DNA from 4 places in the Paenibacillus jepli genome. Region 1 is predicted to be linked to each of the others. Evidence: riboswitches for the same ligand, from Rfam matches in the RefSeq annotation. Region 1 holds a riboswitch; each other region holds the start of a gene.
The links. A riboswitch is a leader RNA that binds a small molecule or an ion and turns the genes downstream of it on or off. The one in region 1 is predicted to bind cyclic di-AMP.
Positions count from the first base shown of each region.

Region 2: another riboswitch for cyclic di-AMP. It lies ahead of ABC336_RS11115 (adenine nucleotide alpha hydrolase family protein); the one in region 1 lies ahead of ABC336_RS14785 (resuscitation-promoting factor).
Region 3: another riboswitch for cyclic di-AMP. It lies ahead of ytvI (sporulation integral membrane protein YtvI); the one in region 1 lies ahead of ABC336_RS14785 (resuscitation-promoting factor).
Region 4: another riboswitch for cyclic di-AMP. It lies ahead of ABC336_RS13105 (C40 family peptidase); the one in region 1 lies ahead of ABC336_RS14785 (resuscitation-promoting factor).

Region 1 is NZ_JBDFMD010000001.1:3,356,296-3,360,581, reverse strand. Features, by position in the region: gene ABC336_RS14795 (HD domain-containing protein) at 1-907, shown strand, start outside; gene ABC336_RS14790 (TatD family hydrolase) at 946-1,713, shown strand; cyclic di-AMP (ydaO/yuaA leader) riboswitch at 1,895-2,094, shown strand; gene ABC336_RS14785 (resuscitation-promoting factor) at 2,360-3,511, shown strand; gene rnmV (ribonuclease M5) at 3,681-4,241, shown strand; gene rsmA (16S rRNA (adenine(1518)-N(6)/adenine(1519)-N(6))-dimethyltransferase RsmA) at 4,246-4,286, shown strand, end outside.
Region 2 is NZ_JBDFMD010000001.1:2,532,936-2,537,221, forward strand. Features, by position in the region: gene ABC336_RS11110 (helix-turn-helix domain-containing protein) at 1-1,707, shown strand, start outside; cyclic di-AMP (ydaO/yuaA leader) riboswitch at 1,891-2,039, shown strand; gene ABC336_RS11115 (adenine nucleotide alpha hydrolase family protein) at 2,174-2,605, shown strand; gene ABC336_RS11120 (helix-turn-helix domain-containing protein) at 2,684-4,286, opposite strand, start outside.
Region 3 is NZ_JBDFMD010000001.1:129,756-134,041, forward strand. Features, by position in the region: gene ABC336_RS00625 (beta-class carbonic anhydrase) at 1-122, shown strand, start outside; gene ABC336_RS00630 (DUF309 domain-containing protein) at 119-694, opposite strand; gene ABC336_RS00635 (hypothetical protein) at 827-1,264, shown strand; gene ABC336_RS00640 (YxcD family protein) at 1,267-1,551, shown strand; cyclic di-AMP (ydaO/yuaA leader) riboswitch at 1,795-1,952, shown strand; gene ytvI (sporulation integral membrane protein YtvI) at 2,073-3,131, shown strand; gene ABC336_RS00650 (DinB family protein) at 3,454-3,945, opposite strand; gene ABC336_RS00655 (hypothetical protein) at 3,946-4,286, opposite strand, start outside.
Region 4 is NZ_JBDFMD010000001.1:2,950,820-2,955,105, forward strand. Features, by position in the region: gene ABC336_RS13095 (M1 family metallopeptidase) at 1-135, shown strand, start outside; gene ABC336_RS13100 (hypothetical protein) at 147-962, shown strand; cyclic di-AMP (ydaO/yuaA leader) riboswitch at 1,141-1,294, shown strand; gene ABC336_RS13105 (C40 family peptidase) at 1,307-1,741, shown strand; gene ABC336_RS13110 (cryptochrome/photolyase family protein) at 2,035-3,384, shown strand; gene ABC336_RS13115 (DEAD/DEAH box helicase) at 3,453-4,286, shown strand, end outside.

The DNA.
Region 1 (4,286 bases):
TACAGAGGTTAACCGCGTACTTCGCACGATTTCGCACGATTTTCCCGAACAAGTCGCCTCCGTCATCTGCAAAACATACGCCAAGCCGATTGTCGTCAGCCTTGTCTCCAGTCAGATGGATGCCGACAGGATGGACTATCTGCTGAGGGATGCCTACTTCACCGGTGTCAATTATGGCACATTCGATCTGGACCGGATTTTGCGCGTACTGCGGCCCTACAAGGGACGTATCGTAATCAAGGAGAGCGGCATGCATGCGGTGGAAGATTACTTAATGTCCCGATACCAGATGTACTGGCAGGTTTACTTCCATCCGGTTACACGCAGTTCAGAGATTATCCTTAGACAGATTTTTCGAAGAGCAAAGGAACTTTATGTGGGTAGGTACCCATTCCGAACAATGATGAGGCCATTCGAAAGCCTCCTGCAAGGCACCCTGGAGATCGAGGATTATTTTCGATTGGACGAAGCCATGGTACAGACGATCTTTATGGAGTGGGTCTCGGAGGAGGATGCGATCTTGTCCGATCTGTGCCATCGGTTCCTGCACCGTCGCTTATACAAGTATATAACCGTGACCGAGCCCGATGAAGCTCGCTGGTCGATGATCCGCAGGGAACTGGAGAGGGCGGGACTGCATCCGGACTACCATCTGGAGATTGATTTTCCGTATGATCTTTCTTATGATGTATACCGTCCAGGTACAGGTGATGGTGAAGAAAAACCGCCGATCCTGATGCTGAGTGGGGACGACCAATTAGCTGAAATATCGGGAAAATCCGACATCGTCACCTCGATTACCGGACTGCATCACGGCAAGTATCATCTCTATTTTCCGGAAGAGCTGCTGCGTGAAAAAGCGCACCTCTTGTCAGATGAAACGAGAGTCTTATTCGGCCTAGATTAAAAAACTGTAATAATAGAAGAAAGGGGTCGAAATTCGTCATGATTATCGACACACACACGCATCTGGATGCAAAAGCTTTCGAGGCTGACCGTGAAGAAACGATAAGTCGAGCAAGGGAGGCGGGGATCGACCGGATGATCAATATCGGTTTCAACCGTGAGACGATTCCCACCACTCTGAAGCTTGCCGAAACCTATGATTTTATCTATGCTGCAGTGGGCTGGCATCCGGTCGACAGCATCCACATGAAGCCGGAGGATCTCGATTGGATTGCTTCGCTTATGCGTCATGAGAAGGTGGTGGCGATCGGCGAGATCGGACTGGATTATCACTGGGACACCTCTCCCAAAGATGTCCAAAAAAGGGTGTTCCGGGAGCAGCTGCAATTGGCCAGGAAGGTCGGCAAACCAGTGGTTATCCATAATCGTGACGCACACGAGGATATCGTCAATATTCTTAGAGAAGAGAATGCGAAGGAAATCGGCGGGGTTATGCATTGCTTTTCCGGAAGCTGGGAAACGGCTCGCCAATGTCTGGATATGAACTTCTATATTTCACTCGGCGGTCCCGTTACTTTTAAGAATGCCAGGGTTCCTAAAGAGGTGTTGAAGAACGTTCCGCTGGACCGGCTTTTGATCGAGACAGATTGCCCTTATCTGGCTCCTCATCCATTTCGAGGAAAGCGGAATGAACCCTCCTATGTGCGACTGGTAGCTGAGGCTGCAGCGGAAATGAAAGGAAAAACATTGGAAGAAATTTCAAAAATTACGACCGAGAACGCTGAGAATTGTTTTCGATTAGGCTGAAAAAGGCCAAAATCGCTAGGATTTCGAACGAATCGTATGAAAAAAGTCTCTTTCAACCGAAAAATCCCGGGATAAGACGGTGATTTTCCTAAAAATTCGTTAAAATCGTCTTTTAAGCGATCTTTACAATGAGGGTACAAAGAAGGTATGATTCTTCTCAGAGCTTGAGTAATGTATCCAATTTCCAGTTTCGCTTAATCTTCGATTTGAAGAACGGGGGAACCAAAATCGTCAGTCTGCTATCCCACTTGCGACTGCCCGGTTTTCTTCCTTGGGGTGAATTCGTGAAGGGCTGAATCGTCGAAACCGGCACCTTCCGATAGGGCGACTCTCATGTCCGAACCCGTCAGCTAACCTCGTCAGCGTCCAAAGAGAGATCAAACTCGTGTAAACCCCATTCTGTATGAATCTCTATTCATCCGGAAGCCACGAAACAGATCCTCTGTCGAAAGGCTTCCTTTTCGCATCTTGGAAGATTAGAGTCGTCTAAGATTTGAATATTGCGTAAAGCCTCGACATAGGGTGTTTTATGGAGGTGGGGTATACGAGGACACTGGAAGTGCGTGCTTGCACGCTATTCTAAGATAGTCACGCCAAGTATCATGCGTAAGTTCACAGGCGGCGGCTATGAAGGAGGACCGAGGAAGTGGGCATGTTCCAAATCAAGGATACCCATGGTAAACGATCATCCAGCATGTCTTTCGCATTGCGATGGAAGCATGAAAACCTGCGTTTGATTCTTCTGAGTGCGATCATTTCAATCGCTATGACTTTCATGTTGTTGGTGTTGCTGTACGGTACGGCAGAGAAGAGCGTATCGGTAGTGGTCAATGGACAGGAGCAGATCGTATCGACCAAGCAGTGGTCATTGGACCGTCTGCTGGCGGAGCAGTCGATCGAGATCGGACCGCACGACGTTTTGTCGTTGCCGACGAATGCCTCGATCAAGGATGGAGACCAGGTCGTGATCGACCATGCGAGAGCGGTCACCGTTCAAGCGGACGGGAAGTCCAATACGTATTTCACCACGGAGAAAACCGTCAAAGACGCGATGGAAGCTTTTAATATTCCCATCCGCGAACAAGATAGAGTACATCCCGCACTGTCTACGCCGATCGATTCGGACGTGACGGTATCGGTCGTACGGGTCGACACGGAAGTGGAGACTACCCAGCATAAAATGCCGTTTAAGGTCGTCCAGAAAGAAGATCCTGAGCTGGCAGAAGGCAAACAGAAGGTCATCCAGGCCGGACAGGACGGACTGCTCGTCAAGCAGTTTGAGAAAGTGTATGAAGACGGTCAACTGGTGTCTGAGAAGATGATCCTGAAATCGATGGAGACGTCTGCTGTCGAGCAGGTCGTCGCCGTAGGAACCAAAAAGCCGGAACCGAAGGTGAGCGTCCTCTCGTCGCCTGCCTCGGAATCGGCACAATCGGTCAGCACGAAGGACTATTCGTTCCAGGCCCAAAAGACGTTGAAGAATGTCACATTGACTGCTTATACCGCTCATGTGGCATCGACTGGAAAAAGTAAGGGTCACCCGCAATACGGCATCACCGCTTCGGGCTCGAAGGTCCAGGAAGGGCGCACCATCGCTGTGGATCCCAAAGTCATCCCGATCGGCTGGTGGGTATATATCGAGGGCATCGGCTTAAGACGCGCGGAAGATACCGGCGGCGCGATCAAGGGCAACAAGATCGATGTTTATTACGAGAGCGAATCCTATGCCAAGAAGTTTGGCCGCAAGAAGGGGTATACCGTTCACGTGATCGGTCCCAACAAGCCCAAGGCTAGCTAGCACCGTGCATTTGCTTTAATCATATCGCTTTTTACATGCAAATATGCCATCATAAGAAGAGGTGACCCCTCTTCTTTTTGCATGTTTGTCCAAAGGAAGGGGCAGTCTATAACCTCTTCTTCAGAAGGACATGGTCTAATCCAAAATCAGATGCAGATGGAGATAAAATATGATAAGGGAAATTATCGTCGTCGAAGGCAAGGACGACACTGTAGCCATCAAGCGGGCGGTAGAGGCCGAGACGATCGAGACCGGCGGTTCGGCGATCGGCGAGGCCGTGTTGAAGCGGGTGGCACTCGCGATGGAGCGTCGGGGCGTCATTATCTTTACGGATCCGGATCATGCCGGGGAGCGCATCCGCAAAATCGTAGCTGCACGCGTGCCCGGATGCAAGCATGCTTTCCTCCCCCAGGAGGATGCGCTGTACAAAGGGGATATCGGCGTGGAGAACGCCAAACCGGAGGCCATCCGGCGAGCTCTCAGCCAGGTGCGCACCGAGGTGACGGACGGAGTGCCCGAGATTACTTGGGATGATCTGATCGCTGCCGGACTTATCGTACATCCCGAGGCGGCTTCCCGCAGACTGATCATGGGCAATCTGCTCGGTATCGGATATGCCAACGGCAAGCAGTTCTTCAAGCGTTGCAGCACGTTTATGATCTCCAAAGCGGAGTTTATCCAAGCGTATGCGCAGCTAGAGAGCATGCAGCCGAGTCAAAGAGAGGACTGATCGGATGGACAAGCAGCAGGAGATCCTGACAGGGATCGGTACACC
Region 2 (4,286 bases), 820 kb from region 1:
CCATTGGCCGATTGCGGCTTGTTTCAATTGTATGATGATCAGTTGGACTGCCTTTGCAGCAAAGGCAGCGTAGGCATGACGGCTTCAATCGCGCAATTCGCTCCCAAAGAAGGGGAAGGGATAACCGGTAAAGTCTATCAGGACGGACAGCCGCGAATCTTTCATTCGCACGCTGACATCTATTCCTCGATGACCAATATGACTCCGGAGAATTACGCCCATCTCCACGCCGCTCTGGACAGCCGCTTGGTCAAAGCCATGATCAGCGTCCCCGTCTCCGTGGAAGGGACTCGCCTCGGGGTGATGACGGTGTACCAGTTGCACAAAGAAGGAACCGTAACGAGCCGTCACATGAAGCTGCTGCAGACCTTCGCCGCCCAGGCCGGCGTTGCGATCCGCAACGCCAGGCTGCATGAGGAAGTCAAGCTGCGCCTCCAGGAGGTGACCGCGCTAAGCGAGCAGTTGAAAGCGCAAAATACGTACCTGGCCAAGCGCAATGAGATCCACGAGAGGCTGACGCGTCTGTCGCTGCAGGATAGAGGCCTCGCGCCGATCCTGAACGAACTGCAACAGCTGGTCGAGCCGCGTCTGTCGTTTGTCGATATGCTTGAGCTGAAGCACTACCCCGACACGCACGCTCCCCTTCTTATCGGCGTAGAGGAGATTACCTGGCTCTTTGGCCGGCGTACGACGCCCCTCGAAGCGAAGGTGTGGGACAACGCTCAAGGCGAAAAGTCGTTATACCTGCATCCAATCCTCGGCCACGGGACACTGCTGGGCTGTCTTGTTCTTCAGACCGCGACTGCGCCCGAGCGTCTTGAACGCATTGCGCTGGAGCAGTCGGATGCCGTATTGGCACTGGAATTGGTGAAGCGGATGAGCGTGGCGGAGATCTTCTACAAGAAAACCTACGATTATTTCAATCAATTGCTGTATCAGAAAGAAAGCGCGCCCTTGCTGGCCCAAGGCAGAGCATTGGGACTGCATTGGGAAAAGCCGCTGAGGGTAATTGCCGTAGAAGTATCTGCTTACGGCGATTTGCAGTCATTGAACGTCGCCATCCATCGCATCGCATCCCGGATAAGACGCTCGCCGCTCGGGCAAAGCGGCCTGCTGTTCGGCTTTCATGACAAGATCATCCTGACGGCAAATCTCGAAGACGAGTCCCAAGGCGATGCTTGCGAGCGCACATTAGCATCTTTGATCGCCCCGTACGAGGGGTTCAATGGCATCCGCTTGAAGGCGGGTCTGGGGACTGCCGGAACCGGCGCGGCGCATGTGGCGAGGAGCCATGAAGAGGCACTCCAAGCGTTAGCCTATATGGAGAAGAGCGGCCACAGCAAGGTCATGCGGTATGAGCGGATCGGAGTCAACCGCCTATTCCTCAATCGACACCCCGAAGAGGTGGCGCGATTCACGGAACAGCTGCTTATGCCCCTTCGCACCCACCGCCATAGCGAGGAGCTGCTGCGGACACTGCGCATCTATGTGATGACGAACCAATCGGCCCAACAGAGCGCAGTTGAACTCCATGTGCATATTAACACCCTCTATCAGCGCATCGGCAGAATCGAAGAAATGCTGGGGTTGGATTTCAATCGTTTCGAGGATTATTTGCAAGTGCAATTGGCGGTTCATTTAACAGAAGCCTTTGGCAGGGGCTTCGATTTTAATCGGGAACTTGACGATTACAAGGAACATAATTAGGGAATGGTATAGATAAGAGCTTGACGAAGATTTTGGCCCGTCAGCATACGGCTTGAACCGATTAATGCGCTTACATCGGCCGGAATGAACGAATTTTGACTTAAAATCACCGAAAATGGGTTTTACAACGCACGAAAACAGGAGTAAGATGCCAAGAGTAAGATTAATTCCATTCCCAATTGCATAGAAAAGACGCTGAATCCCTGCATGCAGGGAACGGGGGAACCATCGATAGCCGCCAAAGCGGTTGTCAGGGGTGAATCCTTTCCAGGACGGGTACTCTCAAACCCGAATCCGACAGCTAACCTCGTAAGCGTATTGAGAGAGAGCAACTCCCACTCGTATTTAAACGAGCCCTGGGAGCAGACTTCTCTGCTCCCAGGGTTCTTTATGATGAAACCAGGAGCGCAGGTAATTATAGATTCGTCATCCCATGTCAGACATTACACAAAGGAGCTAGAAGACAATGACTAACGAAGAAAAACTGATGGTATGCATCTCTTGCGGACCTAACGGAGAACGGCTGATCGACCGCGGAAGCCAGCTGGCAGAGGTGCTCGAATCGCCGCTTTATGTGCTGGCCGTCACGCCGGCGGGCAAATCCCAGGTCGACCTGCAGCCCCGGATCGCCTCCTGGCAAGCCAAATGCTCGGAGCAGGGCGCAACGCTGATCGTCAAACAGCCGGAACATCTGAAAATCACCGAACTGATCGCCAAGACGGCCAAAGAGCACGGCATCACCCAGCTGATCCTGGGACAGTGCGGCCAAACGCGCTGGCAGGAGATTACGCAAGGCTCCATCGTCAATGAGCTGCTCAAGAAGATCGAGGATATCGATCTGCATGTCGTCTCCGTCGAGCGCAATGACGTATTGACGCCTGCCAGTGTAGGCGTATAAACGTTATCCCGCAGCAAGAGACGGGCACTGCCGCATGGCACCCCTGTACAGCACCCGTCTCTTCTCCCAACTCGCCTCCTATTTATTCCGCAGCGAGAAGCTGCTCCTGTATTGCCCCGGCGTCATTCCTTCCTGCTTCCGGAAGGAGCGGATGAAATTATGCGAGTTGTTGTATCTGAGCCGGTCGGCAATCTCCTTCACTGTCATCTCCGTCTCCGTCAGCCATTGCTTGGCCATCTGCAGCCGATAGAGCGCCAGATACTCGCTGAAGGTGGAGCCGGTCTCCTTCTTGAAGACGCTGCTCAGATAGCTGGCATTGTAGTGCAGCCTGGCGGCGCAATCCTCCAATGTAAATTCCGCATCATAATGATGCTTGATCAGATCAATAATCTTCTCGGACAGCTTGCGGTCCTGGGAATCGCTTCGCTCGGCGAAGATCTTGACCAGCGGCGTGATCATCCCCTCCCGGAACCAGTCCTCGATCTCCTCGCTGACATGAAGCGACAGCACCTCTTCATATACCGACGCCTTGTGCACGCCTGTCTGACTGAAGCTGACGCCTGCCTCCTGTCCCACGATGAGCAGACGGTTGAGCAGCCGGACCAATGAGATCTGGTATTCCTCCGGATGCCGGATGCCCTGCTTCGCCTCTTCCATCCAGATGCCCAATTGCTGCAAGGCCTCCGCCTCATTGGCGGTTCGAATCGCATCCATCAGCTCATGCTCCGTGCGGTCGGGATATTCGTAGACCAGCGACGGCTTGCCCGAGTTCACGCTGCTGTACGGGATGATGACGCCTTTGCCAAGGCGGATCCGGTGCTTCAGCGCCTCCAGCGCTTCGCTGTACGCTCGCGACGCCAGACGGATATCCTGGAATGGCAGACCCATGCCGATGCTGACGGACAGCTGCAGATACTGCGCCACCAGCTCCTTCACCCGACCAGCCAGCCCATCCGCCGCTTCCTCCGCCTGCGGCAGGTCCGCCGCTTCAAAACCGACCAGCAGCACGAGCGACCGGTCGATAATGACGGCGGGCAGCCTGTTCTCCTTGGAGATGACCTCTTCGGCGATATTCATAATAGCAAACAGCAGCAGCTCGATATCCTTGGCGGCGTACCGTGTATTGTCCAGTGTATCCACCTGGATCGCCAGCACCGTCATCGTACTCCAGCGGCCGGCCTGCTCCGCGAATCCGAAGTAATCCAGCTTCTCCTCGATCTCCTGAGGCCGCAGCGTACTGCTGAGCCAGCGGTAAAGGAACAGCGAGCTGATCTGCTGGGCATGATTGCGCACTTCATGCTCGAGCCGGGAGTTGGAGCGGAAGAGCTGCTTTATGTGCTCCTCGATGACTTGCACCTCGCTCTTGGGCTCGCCGCCCCGGTCAAAGGGAAGCCCGCCGATCGTCTGGACGAGCCGGTTCAGCGGCGAATACAGATTGCGTGTCACCAGCCAGACGAAGAACATCGAGGCTCCGATCAGCCCGATGCAGATGATCAAGGTCAGCCAACCGATCTGCCGCGACTCCTTCGTCAGCTCTTCGATAGAGACGAGTGACAGGTAGACCCAATCGTTAAAGGATGACTTGTAGTACGTCAGCGTATACAGATCCTTATTATGCTCGACCTGCAGCTGACCGTCGGCCTCCTCAAAGCTGATATCCGAGGCGAGCACCGGGTGATCA
Region 3 (4,286 bases), 3.2 Mb from region 1:
GGAACCATCCGCTCAAGCCGGCAAGCGTCAACGTCCACGGTCTGATCATCGATCCGCATACCGGCAAGCTCGATCTGGTCGTGGACGGGTACGCGCAGCAGCAGGAGTCGATCTCGGGTTAACCGTGCTGCTTGGAGCGGGCAGCCTCGCGCCGGTGCTTGCGCCGTATGATGGCTGCTTGCCGGGCGGCGATCACCTCGCTGCGGTCCCTGAGCGTATGGCGATGGATGAGCGAATCGTCCTCCATCCTGCTCGGGGCACCCCAGAGCGCAGCGGCATCGCCTGAGCGGTCCTGACAAATCTCCAGTAAGGATGGATCTTGGAACGGCAGCTCGTAATCCGTGTAGGGCACCGCCTGATTCAGATCCTTGATCTGGCGCAGCCGCTGCTTCAGCAGCTCCATCAAGGCCGGGCCATCGAGTCCCAGCTGGTCCAGCTTGTTGGGCGTCAGGCGATCCAGCGCCTGCTCCAGCATGAGCCTGGCGCCGCGCCGATTGGTGCGTCGCAGGTGATACTGGCTGACCGCGATCTGGATCAGGCCGACCCAGGTGTTGTAGAGCGGGTGGTCGCCGGGCTGTTCTTTCCAGTATTCTTCGAGCAGCTCATGGCATTCAAAGTAGTCTCGGGTGACGTGAAATTCGATCAGGTACTGTATATAATTATCCGGGTAGATCTCGGGGCTGGACGGCTTCATGATGCGCTCCTTTCGAGCTTGGGAACATCCCAAAAAAAGATCCAAAAAAAAGTGAAACTTTCATCTATCTTAGACGTAATTGATGAAGAAGGCAACGTCCTTGCTAAATTAGATCAGGAGGAGAACCAGTACATGAAAAGAAGTTTGTTAGTTATGATCGCGTTTACGCTGTTCCTGGCGTTTGGCGCAGCCGACATTGCCGATGCGAAACGCGGCGGCGGATTCAAGTCTCCGAAGCAGAGCGTGACCAAGACACCCAAGCAAACCGAGACCCGCAGTGACTCCGGAGCCGCAGCCAACACGCGCAACACCTCGAATACAACAGGAACAGGCGCAGCGGCCAAGCCAGGATTTTTCAGCGGCGGCAGCCTGATGAAAGGCCTCATGATCGGCGGTCTGGCCGGCATGCTGTTCGGTGGGATGTTCGGCGGCATGGGCTTCTTCGGCGAGATGCTGGGACTGCTCGTTAACGTATTTGCCATCTTCCTGCTGATCGTTGCCGTACGCGGCATCATCCACTACTTCCGCAACAACCGCAGAAGAGTCGATGACCAGCGGAGACCTTACTAACCATGACTCGCCTGTCGATGGATGAAGTCATCAACGCCGTCTGCTACCATCTCGCCGACCGCCGCCGCGTCGAACCGACCGCAGTGGAAGTGCAACTGGCCTGGGATGAAGATACCGGCTTCACCGCCGAGGCTTGGGTCGAGGGACGAAGTCAGTACCTGATCGAGTCCAATCTGCTCGAAGCTATCGAGCAATACATGTACAACCACTACGACCGCAGAGTGTTCCGCTCCGCCATTAAGCTGGATCTCGATGACGAGATCTATGCGGAGATTGCGGATCACTAGTCGGATTGTTATTTCGTTTAATGCAGGCAGTGATCCAGGTAATCGGCGCCTGCTCTCGCAAAGAGCCTGTCCTTGCTAGACATCAAGGTCAGGCTTTTGCTTGCCTTGCGTCGCCTGCTCACCCCATTTCTAATTGCTGCGATGGACTGGACTCATTTGATCAGCCTAGCTTTGAATCCATTCCTGCTTTAACTTTACTTTTATCAGGAATAGGCGTAGTATTCCTTGATAGAAACTAATAACCGCATAGAGATGCCGAATTTCCGTTTTGGAAAACGGGGGGACCACATGAGACCAATTTGGTTTCAATGGGGTGAATCTGCACGATGTCTGAAGAAGCAGACGGGCACTCTCAGGCCCGAACCCGACAGCTAACCTCGTAGGTGTTTGAGAGAGAAATGCAGCCCCATGCATGTTATTTGACATGTCAAAACCCCGGCAGCAGATATTCTCTGCTCCGTGGTTTTTTTTGTTGCCTATGGTACGCAGATGATTTCAAAATGAGAAAGCGAGAGACGTCCATGGTAAAGTTGCTAACTCGGAAAAATCTAGGCCGTCTGGTTCTGATCCTGCTTCTGTTGGGCTTTATTTATTTTATATGGCCGGTGTCGCAACCGATCATCATTGCTCTGCTGGTTTCCATGATGCTGTCGCCACTTGTCGGCTGGTGTCAAAAATATATGAAAATAAGCCATTTCTTTTCCACTCTGATCGTTTTCTTTCTGTTCGTTTTGATCTTGCTGCTCTCGATGTATACGGTGATAACCGTGATTATTAATTTTGGCATCCGGTTTTTTGATAATTTGCCGAACTATATTCAGCAGTTAAACTTAATTTCAAGCAACTGGTTAAGTTCACTGGAGGAGTATACCGCTAATTATCCTCAGGAATTGATCGCAGCCTTGAACCAAGAGGCCAATCGGTATTTCAATGACATCAGGAGCAGTGTAAGTCAGATCGATCTGATCTCTTTCGTGACCGGGTTTATTTCCGGGACTCCCGGATTCCTGCTGTCTTTCCTGGTTTTCTTGATTACCTTGTTCCTGTTTATGCTCGACCTCCCTCGATTGAAAGAAGGCCTGTTATCGATGATGTCCGAGCAGACCAAGACCCGCGTCCTGTTTATTGCTAACCGGTTTTCCAGAGCCACATTCGGTTTTTTGAAAGCCCAGTTTATCGTCAGCATCCCGATCTTTGCCGTTTCATTGATAGGCTTGCTGATCATCGTGCCTGAGCTGGCTTTGACCATGTCCATCATTATCTGGATCATTGATTTTATTCCGCTGATCGGTTCCATCGTCATATTGGCGCCATGGGGCATCTATAAACTATTGACGGGCGATCCATCCATGGGAGTGCGCCTGCTCATTCTCGGTGGCATTCTTCTGCTGATTCGCAGGACCGTGGAGCCCAAGGTAATGGGACAGCATATTGGAATGTCTCCGCTTGCCGCCTTGATCTCGATGTATCTCGGGGCCAGTCTCCTGGGCGTTGTCGGTCTGCTCGTAGGTCCGCTTCTCGTAATTGCGTTTACCTCGCTGAAAGAAGCTGGACTGATTAATTTCAGGAATAAATTGTGATTCACGCGAGGGGCATCATACCCAACCATTATTCCATGGCCGCTTTCAGCGCTTCGCTCATTTTTTAGCGGCCTTCCTTCCGCACAGACGCTTGGTGATCAGTGGCTTGATTCACGGAAAAGTGAAAATCACGTCGCTCGATCAATTCACGCTTGCGCATCAAATGGTGATCGGCAGATGAACAGTTCAAGTTGGCCGGTATCCTGATACGTTTACCAAAGCCCAAAGTAACTGCACTGAATTCATATAGAGGTTGAGACATAACATCTTTAAGTGCTGGTTGAAATCATATGCCACGCTGAATCCTCCCCGCGCTGATTTTTTATTGAGTAGCTGATATTGTCTTGATAAACGTTTCAATTTGCTTTTTATGGTGTCTATCATGCGGGATAAACCCTCGTAGAAATCCTCTAATCGAGAACTTCTTCTTCTCACCGTCTTTATATGCTTTGGTGTACTCTTCCTCAGCGAGACCGGATATAGCGTCTATAATCTGTTTCCGGTTATGGATACATTGGTCTAATATTTCGTTCTTTGTTTGAGTCTTTGCGTATTGGACAGCATTCGCATTGAATTCATTAAAGTCCAGATGCTTTACAGTAACCGGCTCTGCGAGCTTAATCTTTTTAATACCTTCGTCGTAAAAGTATTGATCCCATAACATGATGTGACTGATCACATCTTTCAAAGTCCACTTGCCTTCAGCAAGGGGTCTATTCCAGTTCGCTTCACTAATCGATCTAAGATCTTCGACGAAATGAATAAACGACTTGTATTCTTCAACCATTTCATCTGAGGATTTCGGCAATGTCATCTACTCCCTCGAAGGATTTTGTTTTAATACCATCTCTTCAATTGAAAACGCTGCTTCTTCTCGATGGATGATCTGACTAATTTGGGTGACATCCACTTGATTTCGATTGAAGGTTACATCAAGTATGATTTCATCTCCGTGCATAAAAATAATTTTATTAACCGAATCGTCACTTAAGGGATAGTCCCCCAGAGAGGTCTTTTGAAATAGATAATAACCAATATAGGAGTAGGTCGTCCATTCACGTCCCACCGTTTTTTCCATTTCATCTCTTGATGTATAAGGAGAAAACACGATCATTTTATCCCATTCGAAGGGCGTTATGTCTGCCATATCAAATG
Region 4 (4,286 bases), 410 kb from region 1:
GGCTATACGATCGTTCTCGACAACAACCGGATCAACAATTATATGAAAGCCGAGCTGCCGGGTCGCAGCGGCACCCGTTGGAATCTCGGCATCGTCAAATTCATCGAGGGGCTGTTCGGCTCCTTGGGCTGGTGAGGAGGCAGAACATGAAAGAACATATCCGACAAGGCTGGCGTCTGGCCGTCAAGCATTTTTATATCGTTATCTTCCTGTTCCTGTACCAGCTGCTGTGGGGCTTCGGACTCTATCGTTATGTCGAAGCCACCTTCATCCCGCTGCTCAAGCGTTATCCCGATACGCTCCCATCCGAGCAGGCAGTAAAAGTTTTCTTGATGGAAGCGCAGTTCCAGCTGCTCAAGACCGATCTGATCCAGCCCTATCTCCTCACCTTCGGCATCCTGATCCTGCTCCGCATGCTGCTTACGCCGCTGATTCAGAGCGGCTTGCTCTACTCCTTGACCCACGCCACCGAGGAGAGCGGCACCCGGTTCTTCCAAGGCATCCGGACCTGCTGGAAGAAGATTACACTGCTCTACTGGATCAAGTCCATACTCACCCTTGCTCCTGCCTGGTGGCTGCTGCCTGCCGGATTGCAGCTGCTGCTCTCCAGCAGTTCGCTGACGGAAGCCGCTACGGCCGCAGCGCCTTACGCAGCCGGCTGGCTGCTCTGGGGCTTGCTGCTGCATCTGCTCTTTCTCTCGATGCAGTTTGGGGTCGCCTCCGGGTCAGGAGTACTGGGCAGCACCTTGCATTCCGTCCGCGCCTTCCTGCCGCTCGCTATGATCACGGTGATCATGTGGGGGATCGGGGCGGGGATCGGACTGGCGGCCTCTTCAGTCTCGCTTATATGGGCCGGCCTGCTTGCCTTGATCTTCCACCAGACCTACTATCTGATCCGCTCCATGATCAGGGTCTGGACACTCGCATCGCAATACAAGCTCTGGCAGTCCAAGCAGAGCTGATCGTACCCATCGCCTCTCTGCTCCGGCAGAAGGCGATTTTTTGCTATGTCTTTTTAATTTTGCATGCCACGATCACACAAAAACTGCCAATTAAGGCTTAGGAAATCGCTTTCAATTGTGAACATTATGTGACAAAAGCAGGAAAACTAAAAAAAGCCTCGAAATGAATGTCGATGTATTACATAGAAAGCCGAGTTCCTGACATCAGGAAACGGGGGACCCATTCCGGGTGAATTGATCCCCGGCCGCCTGCTACGCAGGCTGACCGGAGGAACCATAGGGAGCCTTCAACCGAACCCTCAGCTAACCTCGTAGGCACGGAAGGAGCTTTTTGCTTGAGAAAAGTGTTGACCTCATTGGCGGCTCTTGTCTTGATCATGAGTTTGACAGCAGGAGCCGTATCCGCGTCTTCCTTCGCCAAGATGGAGGATGTGATCGCCGGGTTGATCGGCACGCCGTACAAGTACGCTGGCAACACCACGAGCGGCTTCGACTGCTCCGGCTTTACCGCGTACGTGTTCAAGCAATTCGATATCAGCCTGCCCCGCACCTCGGGCGGTCAGGCGCAGCATGGCGAAGGTGTCGAGCGCGACGAGCTCCAGCCTGGAGATATCGTCTACTTCAACACCAGCGGCAAGGGCGTATCCCATGTCGGCATCGTCGTAGACGACGACAAGTTCGCTCACGCCTCCTCGAGCAAAGGCGTCATCATCAGCAAGCTGAGCGAAGCCTACTGGGATACGCGCTACATGGGCGCGCGCCGCGTAGCTGGGCTCTAGTCCAGTACAAACGATTAACCATGCCAAGTCGGGGTGTGATCTCATCAATCCGACTTGCACTGCGGATCACAGGCCAGGCTCGGCCCTAGACCCGCACCCATCTCCCAGCAGCTGTTTGCTTCCGCAGACGGCTGCTTTTTTGTACGCAGATGAGCGCCGCAGGGTCACCTTCCCGGTGTTTACGAATCCGCCGGCTGGTGTATTGGCTTATACTTGTATCTATCATTTGGGAAGCTGTTCTGCCGAACAACTTATGTCGGTTTATACGACCCCCGCTCGAGGAGGTTTCATCATTGTACTTGTTTATCCACCGCAAAGATCTGCGTATCCGGGATATGCGGGCGTTCGACGCCCTGAAGAAACGGGACATGCCCGGCATCCATCTGCTGATCTTCGACCCCCGACTGCTCGGGGACGGCCGGATGGATGCCCACAGCGGGCGGCGATTCCTCCGCGAGGCGGCCCGGCTGGAGGCGCAGTATCGCACAGCGGGCCGCACGCTCCATCTGCTGTACGGGGCTCCCTGGGAGGTCATAGACGCCCTCCTGGAGGCGCATCCCATCAAGGGCATCGTCGCCCACAACGACTACACGCCCTATGCAAACTCGCGTGATGAGCGGATCCAGGAGATCGCGGACCGCCGCAGCGTACCCTGGGTGCTGATCGACGACCTGCCGCTGGCCGATCCCGAAGACTTTCATAGCTATACGGGGCGAAGCGAGCCTTACAAGGTCTTCACCCCTTTCTATAATAAATGGCGCTCGTATATGCAGCAGTATGCCAGCCCACAGGCTTCGGCCGAGCTGACGGACCTTGACACGGTGGATGAGCTGACAGGCGATGGGTGGGATTCCTTCTCTCTGCCCTCTGAGCTGCGGCAACAGCTGCAGGAACAGCGGGATGAAGCCGAAGATGCCTGGTCGCAGCTGGCGGAATTCGCAGAGGGCGAAGGTCTCGGCAGCTATGCCTCGCGGCGCGACCGATACGCCAGAGAGGACAGCACCAGCGGGATCGCCCGGTATCTGAACAGCGGCGCCCTGTCCGCCCGTGCCGCGTATGCGGCGGCATCGGACAAGGACGAAGGCGAGACATGGGTGCGGCAGCTGGCATGGCGCGACTTCTATCTCTACCAGGCTATTTTTAACGAAGATTTCTTCCGCTACGAATCCCGCTACGACCTCTCTGCCCTATCCGATCATCATTATCAGGCATGGGAGGAAGCGCGTACCGGCATCCCGATTATCGACGCTTCGATGACAGAACTGAACGAGACGGGCGAGATGCACAACCGGTTGCGGATGATCAACGCCATGTTTCTGACCAAAAACCTCCTCTGTCCGTTCACGCTCGGAGAGCAGTATTTCCGCCGCCAGCTCACGGATTACGACAACTGTCAGAACCGCGGCGGCTGGCTCTGGAGCTCTTCGCTCGGCTACGATGCGGCGCCTTACTTCCGCATCATGAATCCTGCCAGCCAGTCGCTCAAGCATGATCCGGACGGCGCCTACATCCGCCGCTGGCTGCCTCATCTCGCCGATCTTGATGACAAGGCAATCCACCGTCCGCAGCCGGATGCGATCGTCGATCTGAAGACCTCCCGGGCCCGCGCCATCGAAGTCTACAAGGAGATCCTTCGCTCCTGATCCGGGTTTGACGAACCCCGCCTGGCGGCTACAATGAGTATATAGCTATCAACAAAGGAGGCCTCGCCATGGCATCTTCATCACATGAAGCGCACCTGCTCTTCCATCCTGTGCTAGCAGACTGGTTCGCCGCTGCCTTCGGGCAGCCGACAGCCGTGCAAGTCGACGCCTGGCGGGCGATCCGCTCCGGAGCGGATACGCTGATCGCCGCCCCCACCGGCTCCGGCAAGACGCTCGCTGCCCTGCTGCCCTGTCTCGACCGGATCGTCCGGGCCAAGCTGGCCGGGGGTGGCGCCCCGCGAGGTGTCCGTGTCGTCTACATCACGCCGCTCAAGGCGCTCAACAACGATATTCATCATCATATCGAATCGTTCGTGACAGAGATCGATGCCGCCGCTGTCGCCAGCGGCGGCTCGTGGCCCGGCCTGCGCAGCGCGGTGAGGACAGGCGACACCAAGAGCAGCCAGCGCGCCGCCATGCTGCGGCAGCCACCAGACGTGCTGGTGACGACCCCAGAGTCGCTCTACATCCTGCTCACATCGGAGAAAGGCCGGCAGATGCTGGCACCTGTGGAGCAGGTGATCGTCGATGAGATCCACGATCTGGCCTCCGACAAACGGGGCTCCCATCTCTCGCTGACGCTGGAGCGGCTCGTCCATGCCTGCGGCCGTCCGATCCAGCGGATCGGCGTCTCGGCTACCCAGCGTCCGCTCTGGCGGGTCGCGCAGTTCCTCGGCGGCTGGGAGCCGGACGGGGAAGCAGCAGGAGGAGCAGCCTTGATGGATAGCAGCTCGGACGAGAGTGAGACATTCCGGCACCCGCTCGGGTACCGCCCCCGCCCTGTGACGATCATCGAGAGTCCGATGGAGAAGCGGCTCGATGTCCAGGTGACGATGCCCGAT